Linked DNA regions of Embleya scabrispora. The protein of the gene in region 1 binds, or shares a complex with, the protein of each later gene. Links are inferred from orthologs where the notes say so. Each region holds a gene or a part of one and is shown on either strand. Other genes may lie near its edges. The genes, in order: secA and secY.

Region 1 (9,694 bases):
CACCGCGTCGTCGTAGGTCCCGCCCGCGAGCACCCGCAGACCGTCGGTGGCGTGCGCCCGGTCGATCGCCGCCTTGAGCTTGGCGAACGCGCGCTCGTCGATCACCGCGCCCATGAAGTGGCTCAGATCGGTCACGTCGCCCATCGACAACCCGTCCACCTCGGCCAGGAACGCGTCCCGGAACTCGCTCTCCCAGATCGAGCGCGGGATGTAGGCGCGCGAGGCGGCCGAACACTTCTGGCCCTGGTACTCGAACGCGCCGCGCACCAGCACCGTGCGCAACACGTCGTGGTCGGCGCTGGGATGCGCGACCACGAAGTCCTTGCCGCCGGTCTCGCCGACGATCCTGGGGTAGCCGTGGTAGGCGTCGAGGTTGTCGGCGATGCCCCGCCACAGGCGCTTGAAGGTCGCCGTCGACCCGGTGAAGTGCAGCCCCGCGAAGTCCGGGTCGGCCAGCGCCACGTCGGAGACCGCCACACCGTCGCCGTGCAGCAGGTTGATCACCCCCGGCGGCAGACCCGCCGCCTCCAACAGCCGCATCAGGTGGTGCGCGGCCAGCGCCTGCGTGGGCGAGGGCTTCCACAACACCACGTTGCCCATCAGCGCGGGCGCGGTCGGCAGGTTGCCCGCGATGGCGGTGAAGTTGAACGGGGTGACCGCGTACACGAAGCCTTCCAGCGGCCGGTGGTCCAGCCGGTTCCACACCCCGGGGGAACTGATCGGCTGCTCGGCCAGGATCCGCCGGGCGAAATCGACGTTGAACCGCCAGAAGTCGATCAGTTCGCACGGCGCGTCGATCTCCGCCTGCTGCGCCGTCTTGCCCTGACCGAGCATGGTCGCGGCGGCGATGGTCTCGCGCCACGGCCCGGCGAGCAGGTCGGCCGCCTTGAGGAGGATCGCCGCCCGGTCGTCGAAGTCGAGCGCGCGCCACTGGGGCGCGGCCTCCTTCGCCGCGGTCAGCGCCGCCCGCGCGTCGTCGTGGGTCGCGTTGGCGAGGGTGCCCAGTTCGCCCGCGCGCCGATGCGGCTGGACGAGTTGCACCCGCTTGCCCGCGCCCATCCGGTGTTCGCCGCCGATGGTGTGCGGCAGGTCCACGGGTGCGGCCGACAACGCGGTGAGCCGCTCCCGCAGGCGGGCCCGCTCGGGGCTGCCCGGCGCGTAGCCGTGGACGGGTTCGTTGCTCGGCCGGGGCACCCGGGTCACAGCATCCATGGGTGCGCAATGCCCACGAACCGGACAATCGATGCGCGAGGGGGTCAGCGCACGTAGGTACGCGCGAGCTCGACCGCCTCGGCGAGCGAATCCACCACGGGCACCCCGACCCCCTCCAGGCCGGCCCGCGCGTGCGAACCGCCCGCGTACAGCACCACCCGCGCGCCCACGTGCAGCGCGGCCGCCGCGTCGTCGGCGGCGTCGCCGATGAGCACCACGTCGGCCGGGTCCCGCTCCAGCGCGGCCAGGTGCCGCACCAGATGCTCGGCCTTGCCCCCGCCCGGCGGACCCACCCGCCCGTCCACGCGGACGAAGCGCTCCTCGATCCCGAACCGGCGCACGAACGGCATCAGCGCCTCGTGCGCGGTCAGCGACAGCAGCGACTGGGTACCGCCCTCGCGCTGCCAGGCGTGCAGCAGCTCGTCCGCGCCGACGGCGAGCTCGCAGCGCGCGCTGTGCACGGTGTAGACCTCCTGGAAGGCCTGGTCGAGACGGATCCACTCGGCCGCGTCCGGGACCCGGCCGACGACCTTCTCGTAGAACTTCGGCACCGGCACGCAGTAGAGCTCCCGATAACGCTCCAGCGTCATCGGCGGCAGTCCGATCAGCGCGAACGAGGCGTTGGTGGCCTCGATGATCGCGTCCAAGTCGTGGAACAGGGTGCTGTTCCAGTCCCATACCAGGTGCGGATTCCGATTCGTCATGGACCTTGATTGTGCCCTGCCGGCCGTCACAGCAGATCGGCCAGCTCCTGTGTCGCGAACCACAGCAGCTCGTGCTCCTCGGCGGCCTCGATCAGCTCGTCGGTGAGCCCGCCCGCCAGCGCCGCGGCGACCGCTTCCTCCGCGTCGGCGGTGTCCATGTGCACCGCCGCGATCCGCTTGCGCGGCACGCGCGCGTCGACCAGGACCGCGCCCGGGCCGTCCTGCGCCCGCTCGGCCACCAGCGCGTCCGGCACGTCCGCCGCGAGCACGACCCGACGCACCGCGCCCGGTTCGGCCGCGAGCAACCGCAGCGAACCCTCGGCGGCACGGGTCAGCGCGCCGTACTCCAACTCCTCCTCGTCGTCGCTCCCGTACCACGCGCGAAACGCCTCGGTGACCGCGTACGCCGGCAGCGGCGCCGACTCGACCCCGCCGGCGGCGTGCACCGCGGCCAGGCCGGCGGGCGTCGTAGGGATGAACACGCGCATCGGGCGACTCCAATCGAGTGAAATCCGGACACTCCTTCGGGGACGAAGGGCGCCGAAACGAGGGCCGACCCGGCGCCACCACGCGTGAGTCGACGCGCGTCAGCGTAATCGCAGCGCCGACCAGACGAATGGTTGACCGCGCGGCGCCGGCCGGCTAGGAAGTGCCTGCACACGTCCCGGTCGGGGGAACGAGCGGGACGACGTGCGCCACAACCGGCACATCCGCTTCACGGGGAGGACCCATGGTCCACACGAACACCGGCTCGCCACCACACCTGTACGTGGTCCGAGCCCCCGCAGGCGAAACCCCCTTCGACACTCCGGCCGTCGCCGAGGTGATCCCGCTGCGCCCGTGGGGACACCACGGCACCCTCACCCACGGCAACCTGGCCCACGCCCCGCACCCGCTGCCCCACCCCGAACACGGATCCGACTCCCGGCCGGGCTCCCGGCTCGCGCCACAACCCAACCCGCGCCCCGCGCTGCGCCTGGTCCCGGCCCTGGCCGAACCGGACCCGACCGAAGCCCGGCTGCGCTCTCGACGACTGGCCCACGCGCTCGCCGAAATCGCCTCGGGCCGCCGCGCCCTCACCCAGCTGCGCCCGTACGCCTCCGCCCCCGTCTACGGCACCACACAACACCTGATCCGCCGCCTCGCCGCCCGCGGGGTCGGACACCTACGGGTGGAGTCCTGCGGCGGCCACGCCCCCGCCGAAGGCATCGCCGAGGGCTACGCCCGCCTACGCGCCCCATCCTGGGTCCTCACAGTGGCCTTCCGCCTGGAACGCGACGCCCCCACCCGCCACCCCACCAACACCTGGCTCTGCACAGCCCTGGAACACGACGAACTGACCTGAAAACAAAGAGGGCCCGAACCAACCCAGGCCCGGGCCCTCCCCCACCCACCATCCCCCACGCGAGGCGCGAGGCGCAGGGCACGGGACGCAGGGCACGAGGCGCGGGGCACGAGGCGCGAGGCGCGGGGCGCAGGGCACGAGGCGCAGGGCGCAGGGCACGAGGCGCGGGGCACGGGGCGTGAGGCGCGGGGCGCAGGGCACGAGGCGCAGGGCGCAGGGCACGAGGCGCGGGGCACGGGGCGTGAGGCGCGGGGCGCAGGGCACGAGGCGCGGGGCGCGGGACGCGGGGCGCAGGGCACGAGGCGCGGGGCACGAGGCGCGGGGCACGAGGCGCGAGGCGCAGGGCGTGAGGCACGAGGCGCGAGGCGCAGGGCGCGAGGCACGAGGCGCGAGGCGCAGGGCGCGAGGCACGAGGCGCGAGGCGCAGGGCGCGAGGCGCGGGGCGCATGGCACGAGGCGGAAGGCGCGAGGCGCGGGGCGCATGGCACGAGGCGGAAGGCGCGAGGCGCGGGGCGCATGGCACGAGGCGGAAGGCGCGAGGCGCGGGGCGCATGGCACGAGGCGGAAGGCGCGAGGCGCGGGGCGCATGGCACGAGGCGGAAGGCGCGAGGCGCGGGGCGCGAGGCGCAGGGCACGAGGCACGAGGCGCAGGACGCGAAGCGCTAGGCGCGGGGCGTAGGGCACGAGGGGTGGGCCCTCAAAGTCCTACGCCACCAAACTCCAGCCCGTCCGGCGCTTGAGGACAGCAGGCCGCAGGCCGCCAAAGCCCGACCGAGGCCGCCATCCACAACCGCCGCCAACGGCGCCCTCTCAGCCCGTCCGGCGCATGAGGACCGGCGGGCCGCAGGCCGGCCCAAACCGACCCACGCCACCAGCCACGACCACCGCCCACCAACGTCCGCTCAGCCCGTCCGGCGCATGAGGACCCGCATGAGGACCCCGCCTACTTCTTCTTCCGCTTCGCCCGCTGCGCCCGCCGCCGCTCGGCCCGCGTCGCGCCCTCCTCGACCTCGTCCGCGTCCTCGTCGAAGTTCTCCTCGGAGGTGACCACACCACCCTCGCCGTCGATCGTGGGCGCGCTGTACTGCAGGTGCGCCGGCCGCTGGGGCGCGTCCAGCCCCTTCGCGTGGATCTCCGGCAGCGGCGCGGCCTTGTCGATCGAGATGCTCGGCGCCTCCGGCACCTGCTCGATCTCGACCTCGACGTTGAAGAGGTAGCCGACCGACTCCTCCTTGATGCCCTCCATCATGGCGTTGAACATGTCGAAGCCCTCGCGCTGGTACTCCACCAGCGGGTCGCGCTGCGCCATCGCCCGCAGGCCGATGCCCTCCTGGAGGTAGTCCATCTCGTACAGGTGCTCGCGCCACCGGCGGTCCAGCACCGACAGGATGACCCGCCGCTCCAGCTCGCGCATGACCTCCTCGCCCAGCTTCTCCTCACGCAGCGCGTAGGCGGCCTGGGCGTCGGCCCGAAGCAGTTCGACCAGCTGCTCGGTGTCCAGCTCCGAGCGGTCGCCGAACTCCTCCTCGACCTCCTCGATCGTGATGCTGACCGGGTACAGCCGCTTGAGGTTGGCCCACAACTTCTCGAGGTCCCACTCCTCCGCGAAGCCCTCGGTCGCACCGTGCACGTACGCCTCGACGGTGTCGTCGATGAAGTGCCCGATCTGCTCCTGCAGGTTCTCCCCCGCCAGCACCCGGCGGCGCTCGCCGTAGATCACCTCGCGCTGCCGGTTCAGCACCTCGTCGTACTTGAGCACGTTCTTGCGGATCTCGAAGTTCTGCTGCTCGACCTGGGTCTGCGCGGACTTGATCGCGTTCGAGACCATCTTCGACTCGATCGGCTGGTCCTCGGGCACGTTGGCCAGGGTCAGCACCCGCTCGACGATGTTGGCCTTGAACAGGCGCATCAGGTCGTCGCCCAGCGACAGGTAGAACCGCGACTCGCCCGGGTCGCCCTGCCGCCCGGAACGACCGCGCAGCTGGTTGTCGATCCGGCGGGACTCGTGCCGCTCGGTGCCGAGCACGTACAGCCCGCCGAGGTCGGAGACCTCCTCGTGCTCCGCCTTGACCGCCTTCTTGGCCTTCTCCAGCGCCTCCGGCCAGGCCGCCTCGTACTCCTCCGGCGTCTCGCCCGGGGTCAGCCCGCGCTGCGCGAGTTCGGCCGCGGCGAGGTGGTCCGGGTTGCCGCCGAGCATGATGTCGGTGCCTCGGCCGGCCATGTTCGTGGCCACCGTGACCGCGCCCTTGCGGCCGGCCTGCGCGACGATCTGCGCCTCGCGCTCGTGGTGCTTGGCGTTCAGCACCTCGTGCGGCACGCCGCGCTTGCGCAACTGGGCGGACAGGTACTCGGACTTCTCCACGCTGGTCGTGCCGACCAGGACCGGCTGGCCCTTCTCGTGCTTTTGCGTGATGTCCTCGACCACCGCGTTGAACTTGGCCTCCTCGGTCTTGTACACGAGGTCGGACTGGTCCACGCGCTGCACCGAACGGTGGGTGGGGATGGGCACCACGCCGAGCTTGTAGATCTGGTGGAACTCGGCGGCCTCGGTCATCGCGGTACCGGTCATGCCGCCGAGCTTCTTGTACAGGCGGAAGAAGTTCTGGAGGGTGACGGTGGCCAGGGTCTGGTTCTCGTCCTTGATGTCCACCCCCTCCTTGGCCTCGATCGCCTGGTGCATGCCCTCGTTGTAGCGGCGACCGGCGAGGATGCGGCCGGTGTGCTCGTCGACGATCAGCACCTCGCCGTCCACGACGACGTACTCCTTGTCCCGCTTGTACAGCTCCTTCGCCTTGATGGCGTTGTTCAGGTAGCCGACCAGCGGGGTGTTGACCGCCTCGTAGAGGTTGTCGATGCCCAGGTAGTCCTCGACCCGGCCGACGCCGGACTCGTGGATGGCGACGGTGCGCTTCTTCTCGTCGACGTCGTAGTCGCCGGTCTCCTCGATGCCCTTGAGCGGGTTCGCGGCCTCGCCGCGCTTGAGCCGCTTGACCATGGTCGCGAAGTCGGCGTACCACTTCGTGGCCTGGTCGGCCGGGCCGGAGATGATCAGCGGGGTGCGGGCCTCGTCGACGAGGATCGAGTCGACCTCGTCGACCACGGCGAAGAAGTGGCCGCGCTGCACCAGCTCGTCGGCCGACCACGCCATGTTGTCGCGCAGGTAGTCGAAGCCGAACTCGTTGTTGGTGCCGTACGTGATGTCGTAGCCGTACGCCTTGCGCCGCTCGTGCGGCGGCATGTTGGCCAGGATGCAGCCCACGGTCAGACCGAGGAAGCGGTGCACGCGACCCATCCACTCCGAGTCGCGCTCGGCGAGGTAGTCGTTGACCGTGACCACGTGCACACCCTCGCCCGCGATGGCGTTGAGGTAGGCGGGCAGGGTGGAGACGAGGGTCTTGCCCTCGCCGGTGCGCATCTCGGCGATGTTGCCCAGGTGCAGCGCGGCACCGCCCATCAGCTGCACCTTGTAGTGCCGCTGACCGAGCGTGCGGCGCGCGGCCTCGCGCACCGTGGCGAAGGCTTCCGGAAGCAGGTCGTCGAGGGTCTCCCCGTCGGCGTAGCGCTGCTTGTACTCGTCCGTCAGCGCACGCAGCTCGGCGTCGGAGAGGTCCTTGAAGTCGTCTTCGATCGACTCGATCTGATCTGCGATGCGGTTGAGCTTGCGCAGGATTTTGCCCTCGCCGGCGCGCAGGACCTTGTCGAAGATAGACACGCTGGATGAGCTCCTTGCCCGACGGCGCCCGCCCGCCTTTCGGACGTGACGGCACGGCGGGGCCCGTCCCGCCGATACGGCCATCGTATGCGAGGAGGCAAGCCCGGATCGAGCCTCGCGAGCCGGCACAGTGACCGGCATGGAACCTGTGGAGATCGCGGCGGGGCGCTTTCAGCTCCGGCCCTGGAACGAACACGACGTCGAGGTGATCGCCGGCGCGCTCGCCGACGCGTCGATCGCGCGCCGCCCGCCGGTGCCCGAGGACGAGGATCCACACGCGTGGCTGGCCGCGCGCGAGCAGCGCTGGGCGAGCGGCGACGGGCCCTCCTTCGCGGTGATGGACGCGGTGAGCGGCGAGGTCCACGGCCATGTGGCGCTGTGGAAGGTGTCGCCGCAGTGGCGCTCGGCCGAGGTCGGCTACTGGACCCTGAAGTCCTCGCGCGGCCGGGGAGTGGCCCGGCACGGGGTCGGCGCGCTCACCCGCTGGGCGTTCGGCGCGCTGGATCTGCATCGCCTCGAACTGCGCCACGCGGTGGCCAACACCGCCTCGTGCGCGGTCGCGAACGCGTCGGGATATGCACTCGAAGGAGTACTGCGGGGCTGCCTCACCGGCTTCGGCGAGGAGTTCACCGACGTACATCTGCACGCTCGGCTCGCCACGGACACCTGATGCGAACACACGTTCTAAGGTGGCGGCCATGACCTCACAGCCGACCTTCACGCCGGACGCCGAGCTGACCGCCGACGAGGCCCGCCGCATCGTGCTGGCCGCGCAGGGCCTGCTGGGTGCCCCCGATCGCCGGGCGGGCGTGCTCGGCGTGCTGCACTCGCTGGGCGCGGTACAACTCGACACCATCTCCACGCTGGCCCGCTCGCACGAGCTGGTGCCCTACTCGCGGCTCGGCCCGGTCGGCCGCTCCACCGTCGAGAGCGCCTACTGGTCCGGCGAGACCGCGTTCGAGTACTGGTCGCACGCGGCCTGTGTGCTGCCGATGTCGACCTGGCCGGACTTCGCCTTCCGCCGCCGGCACTATCGGGGCCGCGGTCACCTGTGGGGCCACCAGGTGTCGAAGGAGTCGTTCGACACCGTCCTGGGACGCCTGCGCACCGAGGGCCCGCTCACCGCGACCGCGCTCGGCGGCGCCAAGAACAAGGGCGAGTGGTGGGACTGGAGCGAGACCAAGATCGCCGTCGAGCGCGCGCTGGCCTTCGGCGACGTGGTCTGCGTGCGCCGCGACGGCTGGAAGCGGGTGTACGACCTGCCGGAACGTGTGGTCCCGGCGACCCTGCTGGCCGAGGAGCCCGACGACGCGGAGTGCCTGCGCCGCCTCGTGCGCCTGGCGGGCCGCCAGCTCGGGGTGGCCACCCGGGCCGACCTGATGGACCAGTACCGGCTGACCCGGGCGCAGGTCGACGCCGCCCTGCCCGGCAGCGGCCTGGTCCCGGTCGCGGTCGCGGGCTGGGGCGCACGCGCCGCGCGCGAGGGCGTGTGGGCCGACCCCGACGCGCTCGCCGCGCCGCCGCGTGGGCGTCATCGCGCCACCCTCTTGTCGCCGTTCGACTCACTGGTGTGGGATCGCCCGCGCACCGCCCGGGTGTTCGGCGGCTTCGAACACCGCCTGGAGGCGTATGTGCCGGCCGCCAAGCGGGTGCACGGCTACTTCGTGATGCCGATCCTGGTGGGCGGGCGACTGGTCGGTCGGGTGGACCCGGCCCGGGAGGGACGCACCCTGGTGGCGCGGCGCATGTCCTTCGAGGCCGGCGCCGCGGTCGGCGAGCGGGTGCTGGCCGGCGCGGCCGACGCGCTGCGCGCGGCCGCCGGATGGGTGGGGTGCGACGACGTGCGGATCGAGGCGCTGGACCACGAGAGCACCCGGGCGCGGCTGACCGCGCTGCTCGCGGGCTGACGCCCGCGGGTCGGCCGGGCGTGCGCGCGTCCGGCCCACCCGGGAGGGCCCGGGTCGGGGCACCGGAGGCGCCCCGATTCAGTCGCCGATCTCCAGGATCTTCTCCCGCATCGCGTAGACCACGGCCTCCATGCGCGAATGCAGCTGCAATTTCTCGAGGATGTTGCGCACGTGGTTCTTCACGGTGTTCTCGCTGATGAACAACTGCTTGGCGATGTCGCGGTTGTTGCGCCCGGTGGCCACCAGGCGCAGCACCTCGATCTCGCGGTCGGTCAGCCGCGGCGCCGGCACCAGGCGGCGCTCGTCGTCGCGCCGGCTCATCGACTTGAACTCGGTCAGCAGCTTGACCGCCATCGACGGGCTGATCTGCGACTGCCCGTCGGCCACCGCGCGGATCGCCGAGGCCACCTCGCCGTGCGAGATCTCCTTGAGCAGGTATCCGGTCGCGCCGGCCTTGATCGCGTCGTAGAGGTCGGCCTCTTCCTCGCTCATCGTCAACATGATGATCTGGGTGCTGGGCGCGACCTCCTTGATCGCGGTGCACGCCTCGATGCCGCCGCGTCTGGGCATGCGCACGTCCATCAGGACGATGTCGGGCAGCAGGTCCTGCGCGGCCTCCAGCGCCTCGGCGCCGTCCCCGGCCTCGCCGACCACCGTGATGTCCGGCTCCGGCGCGAGCACGATGTCCAGACCCCGGCGAAACAGATCGTGGTCGTCGACCACCAGCACGCGAATCGGTTCGCCCGCTGAGCCGTGCTCCACGCGGGTCGGAACAGACTGTTCACCCACCGTGTTTCCCCCCTGGGTCGGCACG
Region 2 (9,264 bases), 1.7 Mb from region 1 along the record:
TCCAGGCCGCGCGCAGGCCCCGCGCCGCGGTGGCCCAGCCGTCGCCCGGGCGCCGCACCGGGGCGGCCGACCACCGCACCTCGGCCGGCACCGGCGGCAGCGGCGGCGAAAGCGGCATCGCGGGAAGCACCGACGTCGCCGGCTCCACACCCGACGCCGACGGCCGGGCGAGCGCCGCCCGGGTGCGCGCCTCCTCGTAGGCCATCCGCGCACGGATCACCTCGACGTCCGCCTCCAGATGCTCCGGAGGCGGCAGATCGGAGATCAACCGGGCCAGATCCCCCAGGGTCACCGCCGCGATGGCCGCGCCCATGCGCTCGTTGAACTCTGCCAGCGTCAGCCGTCCGACCAGATGGTGCTCGCGAAGGAGCGTCACCGCCGCCTCACGGTCCACGTCGGATGCCCGCATCGTCGGATGCCTCACCATGCCTTCGACACTAGGCAGGCACCGCGGTCTCGTACATGGGGCCAGCCCCACCATCGGCGGGGGTCTGTCCTCAGTCAGGGCGCGGTGAGCACCACGGGCCCGTTCGCGGTGATCGCGATCGAGTGCTCCCAGTGCGCCGCGTGGCCGCCGGCGGTGGTCTTGACCGTCCACTCGTCGGGCAGCGTGTAGGTGTCCGGCTTGCCGAGGGTGACCATCGGCTCGATCGCCAGGCACACCCCGACCTCCAGGCGCGGACCGCGGCCGCCCGGGCCGTAGTTGAGCACGTGCGGGTCCTGGTGCATCTCGGTGCCGATGCCGTGGCCGCCGTAGTCCTCGACGATCCCGTACTTCGCGCCGCCCGGCAGCCGGTGCGAGCGGATCGACTTCTCCACCGCGTGGCTGATGTCGGTCAGCCGACCGCCCGCCACCGCCGCCTCGATGCCCGCCCACATCGACTGCTCGCACACCCGGCTCAGTTCCAGCACCTCGGGCACCACCGTGCCGATCGGCACCGTGATCGCCGAGTCGCCGTGCCAGCCGTCCAGGATCGCGCCGCAGTCGATCGAGATGATGTCCCCGTCCCGCAGCGGAGTCTCGTCGGGGATCCCGTGCACCACCACGTCGTTGACCGACGCGCAGATCGACGCCGGGAAGCCGTGGTAGCCCTTGAACGAGGGAATCGCCCCGGCGCCGCGGATCGACCGCTCGGCGATCGTGTCCAGATCGGCGGTGGTCACCCCGGGCACCGCCGCCTCGCGCAGCAGGGCCAGTGTGTTCGCCACCACCGCGCCGGCACGACGCATCTTCTCGATCTGCTCGGGCGTCTTGCGTTCGATCCGCATGTGCCGCTTCCTGAACACCGGCATGGCCGTCCTCACCTGTCATCCACTGAAAGCACGATGGGCGATCCGGGGTTTCCCCGGATCGCCCATGTGTGATGTCTGTCGCGGCCGGCGCCGATCAGGCGCCGAACTCCCGAAGTGCGGTCATCGCGCGCTCGGTGACCTCCTTGACCGGACCCGTGGCCTGGATCGGCAGCAGGAGGTTGCGCTCCGAGTAGTAGCCGACCAGGGGTTCGGTCTGCTCCTTGTAGACGTCCAGACGGTGCCGGACGGTCTCCTCCCGGTCGTCGTCGCGCTGGTACAGCTCGCTGCCGCACTCGTCGCAGATCCCGGCCACCTTCGGCGCGTCGGTCAGGATGTGGCAGACGTGCCCGTTGGCCCGGCACTGCCGACGGCCCGAGATGCGCTGGATGATCTCCGAGTCGTCGACCTTGAGTTCGAGCACCACGTCCAACTCGGTGTCGTTCTCGGCCAGGATCTCGTCGAGCACCTTGGCCTGCGCCGTGTTGCGCGGGAACCCGTCGAGGAGGAAACCTCCGGCCACGTCCGGCTGCGCCAGGCGCTCCCGGACCATGCCTATGGTCACTTCGTCGGGTACGAGGTTGCCCGCGTCCATGTAGGTCTTCGCCTCGCGGCCGAGCGGAGTGCCCTGGCTCACGTTGGCGCGGAAGATGTCACCTGTCGAGACTGCGGGAATCGACAGGTTGGCGGCGATGTACTGGGCCTGGGTTCCCTTACCCGCGCCGGGAGGCCCCACGAGAACGATACGCATTTAGCGGAGGAAGCCTTCGTAGTTGCGCTGCTGGAGCTGACTCTCGATCTGCTTCACGGTTTCCAGACCCACTCCCACGATGATCAGGATGCTCGTGCCGCCGAACGGGAAGTTCTGGTTGGCGTTGAAGAGCACGAGCGCGATGCTGGGTACCAGCGCGATCATGCCCAGGTACAACGATCCGGGCCACGTGATCCTGGTGAGGATGTAGTTCAGGTATTCCGCGGTCGGTCTGCCGGCGCGGATCCCCGGAATGAAGCCACCATACTTCTTCATGTTGTCGGCTACTTCTTCGGGGTTGAACGTGATGGCCACGTAGAAGAACGCGAAGAAGACGATCAGCAGGAAGTACGTGATCATGTACAGCGGGTGGTCGCCCTTGACGAAGTGTCGTTCGATCCACACCGCCCAGTCCGACTTGCCACCGCTGAACTGCGCGATCAGAGCCGGAATGTAGAGCAGCGACGAGGCGAAGATGACGGGGATGATGCCCGCCTGGTTCACCTTGAGCGGGATGTAGGTCGAGGTCCCGCCGTAGGCGCGACGCCCGATCATGCGCTTGGCGTACTGCACCGGGATCCGGCGCTGCGCCTGTTCCACGAAGACCACCAGGCCGACCATCACGAGGCCGATGGCGATGACGGTGAAGAACGGGATCCAACCGTCGCCGATGGTGCCCTGCTCCTTGATCGTCCACAGCGCGGCCGGGAAGCCGGCGGCGACCGAGACGAACATCAGGATCGACATGCCGTTGCCGATGCCGCGGTCGGTGATCAGCTCACCGAGCCACATGATCGTCGAGGTGCCGGCCGTCATCACGACGACCATCACGATCACCCGGAAGAGCGAGTCGTCCGGAACGATGCCCTGCGGATCGCAGGTGGCGCTGCGGGCGCTGGAGAACAGCGCGCCGCTGCGGGCGGTGGCGATCAGCGCGGTCGCCTGGAGCACGGACAGCGCGATGGTGAGGTAGCGGGTGTACTGCGTGATCTTCGCCGTGCCGGCCTGGCCCTCCTTCTTGAGGGCCTCCAGCCGCGGGATCACGACGGTGAGCAGCTGGAGGATGATGCTCGCCGTGATGTACGGCATGATCCCCAGCGCGAAGATCGTGAGTTGCAGCAGCGCGCCACCGCTGAACATATTCACGAGCCCGAACAGGCTGTTCTTGTTGGAGTCCTCTACGCAAGAGCGCACCATCTCGAACGAGACGCCGGGTACCGGGATGTGCGACCCGATCCGGAAGAGGACGATGATCGCCAACGTGAACAGCAGCTTCTTGCGCAGGTCGGGCGTGCGGAACGCCCTGGCGAACGCGGTGAGCACACTGCCTCCTGCGCCCCGCCCGTCTCAGGGGCGAGTCGATCGAGTCGTCGGTCCGGGAAGAGGACCACTGGTCAGGTCCCTCACAGGACCTCACGGACAATAACAGCGCCGACGGCCCGGAAGTATCGCCCGGGCCCGACGTTCCTGCGTCATGACACAACACAAGTGAAATACGGAGCAAGTCATGTGAGGGGGTGGCGCAATGAACCCACCCCCACGGCACAGCAAACCACAGGGGCGCCACCACCTTACCGGCGTGACGCCCCTGCGCTATAGCCTCCAACGACGTCAAGGCCCGTTCGGTACCGATCCGAACGGGCCATGACGGTCATTCCTTGTCCGCGAGGGGTCAGACCGACAGTTCGTCGGCCGAACCGCCCGCGGCGGCGATCTTGGTCTTGGCGGAGCCGGAGAAGGCGTGGGCCTTCACCTGGACGGCCACCGAGATCTCGCCGGTGCCCAGGACCTTGACGGGCAGGTTCTTGCGAACCGCGCCCTTCTCGATCAGACCCTCGACGGTGACCTCGCCACCGTTGGGGTACAGGGACTCGATCTTGTCCAGGTTCACGACCTGGAACTCGACCCGGAACGGGTTCTTGAAGCCCTTGAGCTTGGGCAGCCGCATGTGCAGCGGCATCTGCCCACCCTCGAAGCGGGCCGGCACCTGGTAACGAGCCTTGGTGCCCTTGGTACCACGACCGGCGGTCTTGCCCTTGGAGCCCTCACCACGACCCACGCGGGTCTTGGCGGTCTTGGCGCCCGGGGCGGGCCGCAGGTGGTGCACCTTCAGCGGGTTGTCAGCACCCATGTCAGTCGACCTCCTCGACGGTGACGAGGTGCGACACCGTCGCGATCATGCCGCGGATCTCCGGGCGGTCCTCCTTGACGACCACGTCGTGGACGCGCTTGAGACCGAGCGAACGGAGAGTGTCCCGCTGGTTCTGCCTGCCACCGATCTTGGATCGGGTCTGCGTGACCTTGAGACGTGCCATTACGCACCAACCCCCGCGCGGGCCCGCAGGAGCGCGGCCGGGGCCACGTCCTCCAGGGGCAGGCCACGACGAGCCGCGATCTCCTCGGGGCGAACGAGCCCCTGGAGCGCCGCGACGGTCGCGTGCACGATGTTGATCGGGTTCGACGAACCGAGCGACTTGCTCAGCACGTCGTGGATGCCGGCGCACTCGAGCACGGCGCGCACGGGGCCACCGGCGATGACACCGGTACCCGGCGAGGCCGGCTTCAGGAGCACGACGCCGGCAGCCTTCTCACCCTGGATCGGGTGCGGAATGGTGCCCTGGATACGGGGGACCTTGAAGAAGTGCTTCTTGGCCTCTTCAACACCCTTGGCGATCGCGGCCGGCACCTCCTTGGCCTTGCCGTAACCGACACCTACGGTGCCGTCGCCATCGCCCACCACGACCAGCGCGGTGAAGCTGAAGCGACGTCCACCCTTCACGACCTTGGCGACGCGATTGATCGCGACGACGCGCTCGACGTAAGCGGTCTTCTCGGCGGCTGCGCCACCATCACGTCGATCCCGCCGGTCCCGCCGCTCGCCGCCGCCGGCGCCGCCACCGCGGCGCTGGGGTCCAGCCATCAGAATGTCCTCATCTGTCGTTCGAAGCTTGTCCGGAGCAGCGGGCTCAGAAGGTGAGCCCGTTTCCGCGTGCGGCATCCGCGAGAGCGGCGATGCGACCGTGGTACCTGTTGCCACCGCGGTCGAACACGACGGCCTCGACACCCGCGGCCTTCGCGCGCTCGGCGACCAATTCGCCGACCTTGCGAGCCTGGGCGGTCTTGTCACCCTCGGCACCGCGGATGGACGGGTCCATCGTGGACGCCGAAGCGAGAGTGTGGCCGGCGATGTCGTCGATAACCTGCGCCACCATGTGACGGGTGGAGCGGCTCACGACGAGACGGGGCCGCAGCGGGGTGCCGGAAACCTTCTTCCGCACCCGGATGTGCCGGCGCTTGCGTGCGACAGACTTCTTCGCAACGCCCTTGCCGGTCTTCACGCCGACAGCCATGCCTACTTACCAGCCTTTCCGACCTTGCGGCGGATGACCTCGCCCGCGTACTTGACGCCCTTGGCCTTGTACGGGTCGGGCTTCCGCAGCTTGCGGATGTTCGCGGCGATTTCACCGACCTTCTGCTTGTCGATGCCCTCGACCGAAAAACGGGTGGGGGCCTCGACCGCGAAGGTGATGCCTTCCGGGGCCTCGACGACCACGGGGTGGCTGAATCCGAGCGCGAACTCCAGCGAGGAGCCCTTCTGCTGGACACGGTAGCCGACACCGCTGATCTCGAGCTTCTTGATGTATCCCTGGGTCACACCAGTGATCATGTTCGCCACCAGCGTCCGGGACAGCCCGTGCAGGGCCTTCGAGCGGCGCTCGTCGTCGGGACGGGTCACCGCGAGGGTGCCGTCGTCCGACTTGGCGATCTCGATCGGGGCGGCGATGGTGTGCGACAGGGAACCCTTGGGGCCCTTCACGACGACCTCGCGGCCATTGATGGTGACGTCCACACCGGTGGGAACCGGGATGGGGAGACGTCCGATGCGCGACATTGCTCTCCTTCCCTTCCCTTACCAGACGAAGGCGAGGACTTCCCCGCCCACGCCCTTCTTGGCCGCCTGCTTGTCGGTGAGGAGACCGGTCGACGTCGAGATGATCGCGACGCCGAGGCCACCGAGTACCTTCGGCAGGTTCGTGGACTTTGCGTACACCCGCAGACCGGGCTTCGACACGCGGCGGACGCCGGCGATCGAGCGCTCGCGGTTCGGGCCGTACTTGAGGACGACGGTGAGCTTCTTGCCCACCTCCGCGTCCTCGACGCGCCAGCCCTGGATGTAACCCTCCTGCTGGAGGATCTCCGCGATGTGCGACTTGATCTTGCTGAACGGCATCACGACATCGTCGTGGTATGCCGAGTTGGCGTTCCGCAGACGGGTCAGCATGTCTGCGATGGGGTCGGTCATGGTCATGACGGCCTCAAGGCCTTTCTCGCCGTGGTTTCCCGGCGTGCGATCCCTCGCCCGCCGCCGACCCGAGGGGCGGCGGCGGACGGCGACTGCGGTGCGGGACCTACGACGTCGTTACTGTTCTCGCTCCGCCCAGCGGGCGAGCGATGTGTTGCGGTAGCGGTAGCTCTCGGCCGCCGAGGCGGCCGCGGACTACCAGCTGCTCTTGGTGACGCCCGGCAGCTCGCCGGCGTGCGCCATGGTGCGCAGGCACACACGGCACAGACCGAACTTGCGGTACACCGAGTGAGGACGGCCACAGCGCTGGCAGCGCGTGTAGCCGCGAACCTCGAACTTCGGCTTGCGGGCGGCCTTTGCGATCAGGGCCTTCTTCGCCACGTCTCAGTCTCCTTGTTGCGTTCCTCAGCCGCCGAGGCGACTGCTCACGCTTCCTTGAACGGGAAGCCGAGGAGACGCAGCAGAGCGCGGCCCTCGTCGTCGTTCTTGGCGGTGGTCACCACAGTGATGTCCATGCCACGAACGCGGTCGATCTTGTCCTGGTCGATCTCGTGGAACATCGACTGCTCCGTGAGACCGAAGGTGTAGTTGCCGCGGCCGTCGAACTGCTTGGGCGAAAGCCCGCGGAAGTCACGGATACGCGGCAGGGCGATCGACAGCAGACGGTCCAGGAACTCCCACATGCGGTCGCCGCGCAGTGTAACGTGCGCGCCGATCGGCTGACCCTCGCGCAGCTTGAACTGCGCGATGGACTTGCGGGCCTTGGTGACCTGGGGCTTCTGGCCGGTGATGGCCATCAGGTCCTTGATCGCGCCGTCGATCAGCTTGGAGTCGCGGGCGGCGTCGCCCACACCCATGTTGACCACGATCTTGGTGACGCCGGGAACCTGCATGATGTTCTCGAACGAGAACTCCTCACGCAGCTTGCCCAGGATCTCCTCGCGGTAACGCTGCTTCAGACGCGGCAGTTCACGCGCCTCGGTGGTGACCGTCATCAGATGTCCTCACCGGTCCGCTTGGCGTACCGGATCTTGTTGCCCTCGTCGTCGAACCGGAAGCCGGTCCGGGTCGGGACCTTCTTACCGTCCTTCTCCACGACCAGCATCACGTTGCTGATGTGGACGGACGCTTCCTGGGTGATGATGCCGCCGGTCTTGGCACCCTTGGCGGACTGACCCACCTTGGTGTGCTTCTTGATCCGGTTGACACCCTCGACCAGGACGCGCTCCTGGGTCGGGTAGGCCGCGATGACCTTGCCCTGCTTGCCCTTGTCCTTGCCGGTGATGACCTGTACCAGGTCACCCTTCTTGATCTTCATCGCCTTCGCCATTGGTTAGAGCACCTCCGGCGCGAGCGAGATGATCTTCATGAACTTCTTCTCGCGAAGCTCACGGCCGACCGGGCCGAAAATACGGGTGCCACGGGGTTCGCCATCGTTCTTCAGGACGACGGCGGCGTTCTCGTCGAAGCGGATGTAGGAGCCGTCGACACGCCGGCGCTCCTTGACCGTCCGCACGACGACCGCCTTGATGACGTCGCCCTTCTTCACGTTGCCACCGGGGATCGCGTCCTTGACGGTGGCAACGATGACGTCCCCGATGCCCGCGTAGCGCCGGCCGGAGCCACCGAGCACACGGATGCAGAGAATCTCCTTCGCACCCGTGTTGTCGGCGACTCGCAGTCGCGACTCCTGCTGGATCACGTCTAACTCCTGATCGTCACGTCGCGGTCACGACCCACGGATGGTGGGGCGACCGGCGCTCGCTACTTGGCCTTTTCGAGGATCTCGACGATGCGCCAGCGCTTGCTGGCGGACAGCGGCCGAGTCTCCATGAGGACGACACGGTCACCGACGCCACAGGCGTTCTGCTCGTCGTGAGCCTTCAGCTTGTTCGTGCGGCGGATGACCTTGCCGTACATCGGGTGCTTCACGCGGTCCTCGACGGCGACGACGACGGTCTTGTCCATCTTGTCGCTGACGACGAGGCCCTCACGGGTCTTGCGGAATCCCCGGGCTGCTTCAGTCATCTCAGTCTTCTCGCTCACGCCGCGCCTCCGGTCTCCTGCACGTCGATGCCCAGCTCGCGCTCGCGCATCAGCGTGTAGATCCGGGCGATGTCCTTACGGACAGCCTTGAGCCGCCCGTGGTTTTCGAGCTGCCCGGTCGCCGCCTGGAAACGGAGGTTGAACAGCTCCTCCTTGGCTTCGCGGAGCTTGGCGACGATCTCCTCGTCACCGAGTTCGCGGAGCTCGGACGCCTTGGTAACGGCCGCCATCACGCCTCACCAGCCTCGCGCCGGACGATCCGGCACTTCATCGGCAGCTTGTGCACGGCGCGGGTGAGCGCCTCACGAGCCACCTTCTCGTTCGGGTACGACAGTTCGAACATCACCCGACCGGGCTTGACGTTCGCGACCCACCACTCGGGCGAGCCCTTACCGGAACCCATGCGGGTCTCGGCAGGCTTCTTGGTCAGCGGACGGTCGGGGTAGATGTTGATCCACACCTTGCCACCACGGCGGATGTGCCGGGTGATGGCGATACGAGCGGACTCGATCTGACGGTTGGTGACGTACGCCTGGCCGAGGGCCTGGATGCCGTACTCGCCGAACGCCAGTTCCGTACCGCCCTTGGCGCGGCCACCACGCTTGGGGTGGTGCTGCTTGCGGTGCTTGACCCTGCGGGGGATCAGCATCGGGGTCAGGCCTCCGATCCGGATTCGGGCGCCGAGTTCACAGCCTCGGCCGCCGGCGCGGAACCGGTGTCCGAGGAACCGGTGGCCTGCGCGTCGTTCTGCTGCGGACGTCCGCCGCGGCCACCACGGCCACCGCGCTCGCCACCACGACCGCCGCCGCCACCCTCGCCGCGGCGGGGACGCTCGGGAGCGCCACCACGGGCGGGACGGTTGCTGGCACGCGCC

What was found.
Region 2: the proteins of secA (region 1) and secY are in contact, whole or in part, in a crystal structure (PDB 3DIN), measured with the Thermotoga maritima proteins. The link is inferred for Embleya scabrispora from one-to-one orthologs. Residues at the interface, in WP_004082002.1 of Thermotoga maritima: Glu261, Ala262, Arg263, Lys300, Ala301, Arg302, Thr303, Ile304, Ile305, Leu323, Tyr324, Asp325, Pro326, Val329, Ser330, Tyr333, Ile336, Lys340, Phe345, Val349, Glu363, Phe364, Tyr374, Ser375, Gly376, Gly377, Glu393, Ile395, Thr482, Ser483; in WP_004081795.1 of Thermotoga maritima: Glu108, Gly109, Glu110, Glu111, Ala236, Glu237, Arg238, Arg239, Ile240, Thr241, Ile242, Gln243, Tyr244, Ala245, Arg246, Arg247, Val248, Thr249, Gly250, Arg251, Arg252, Val253, Tyr254, Gly256, Ala257, Ser258, Thr259, Tyr260, Leu261, Pro262.

The regions. Positions count from the first base shown.
Region 1 is NZ_MWQN01000001.1:4,273,088-4,282,781, reverse strand. The notes cover bases 4,005-7,324. They hold secA (preprotein translocase subunit SecA), read right to left. Parts: upstream 6,974-7,324; coding sequence 4,205-6,973; downstream 4,005-4,204. Other genes in these bases: B4N89_RS18895 (GNAT family N-acetyltransferase), read left to right, coding at 7,113-7,324. In the rest of the region: pruA (L-glutamate gamma-semialdehyde dehydrogenase), read right to left, coding at 1-1,212; B4N89_RS18915 (HAD family hydrolase), read right to left, coding at 1,257-1,916; B4N89_RS18910 (DUF6912 family protein), read right to left, coding at 1,943-2,404; B4N89_RS49035 (Rv3235 family protein), read left to right, coding at 2,647-3,261; more of B4N89_RS18895, read left to right, coding at 7,325-7,643; B4N89_RS18890 (winged helix-turn-helix domain-containing protein), read left to right, coding at 7,672-8,880; B4N89_RS18885 (response regulator), read right to left, coding at 8,959-9,669. UniProt on the Escherichia coli protein: Required for protein export, interacts with the SecYEG preprotein conducting channel.
Region 2 is NZ_MWQN01000001.1:2,568,748-2,578,011, forward strand. What follows is about bases 1,204-4,093. They hold secY (preprotein translocase subunit SecY), read right to left. Parts: upstream 3,365-4,093; coding sequence 2,042-3,364; downstream 1,204-2,041. Other genes in these bases: map (type I methionyl aminopeptidase), read right to left, coding at 1,204-1,293; B4N89_RS11150 (adenylate kinase), read right to left, coding at 1,388-2,041; rplO (50S ribosomal protein L15), read right to left, coding at 3,714-4,093. Also shown: B4N89_RS48945 (DUF1707 SHOCT-like domain-containing protein), read right to left, coding at 1-427; more of map, read right to left, coding at 502-1,203; more of rplO, read right to left, coding at 4,094-4,172; rpmD (50S ribosomal protein L30), read right to left, coding at 4,174-4,356; rpsE (30S ribosomal protein S5), read right to left, coding at 4,356-4,961; rplR (50S ribosomal protein L18), read right to left, coding at 5,008-5,391; rplF (50S ribosomal protein L6), read right to left, coding at 5,394-5,933; rpsH (30S ribosomal protein S8), read right to left, coding at 5,952-6,350; B4N89_RS11190 (type Z 30S ribosomal protein S14), read right to left, coding at 6,540-6,725; rplE (50S ribosomal protein L5), read right to left, coding at 6,770-7,339; rplX (50S ribosomal protein L24), read right to left, coding at 7,339-7,662; rplN (50S ribosomal protein L14), read right to left, coding at 7,678-8,046; rpsQ (30S ribosomal protein S17), read right to left, coding at 8,109-8,390; rpmC (50S ribosomal protein L29), read right to left, coding at 8,387-8,620; rplP (50S ribosomal protein L16), read right to left, coding at 8,620-9,039; rpsC (30S ribosomal protein S3), read right to left, coding at 9,045-9,264. UniProt on the Escherichia coli protein: The central subunit of the protein translocation channel SecYEG. Consists of two halves formed by TMs 1-5 and 6-10.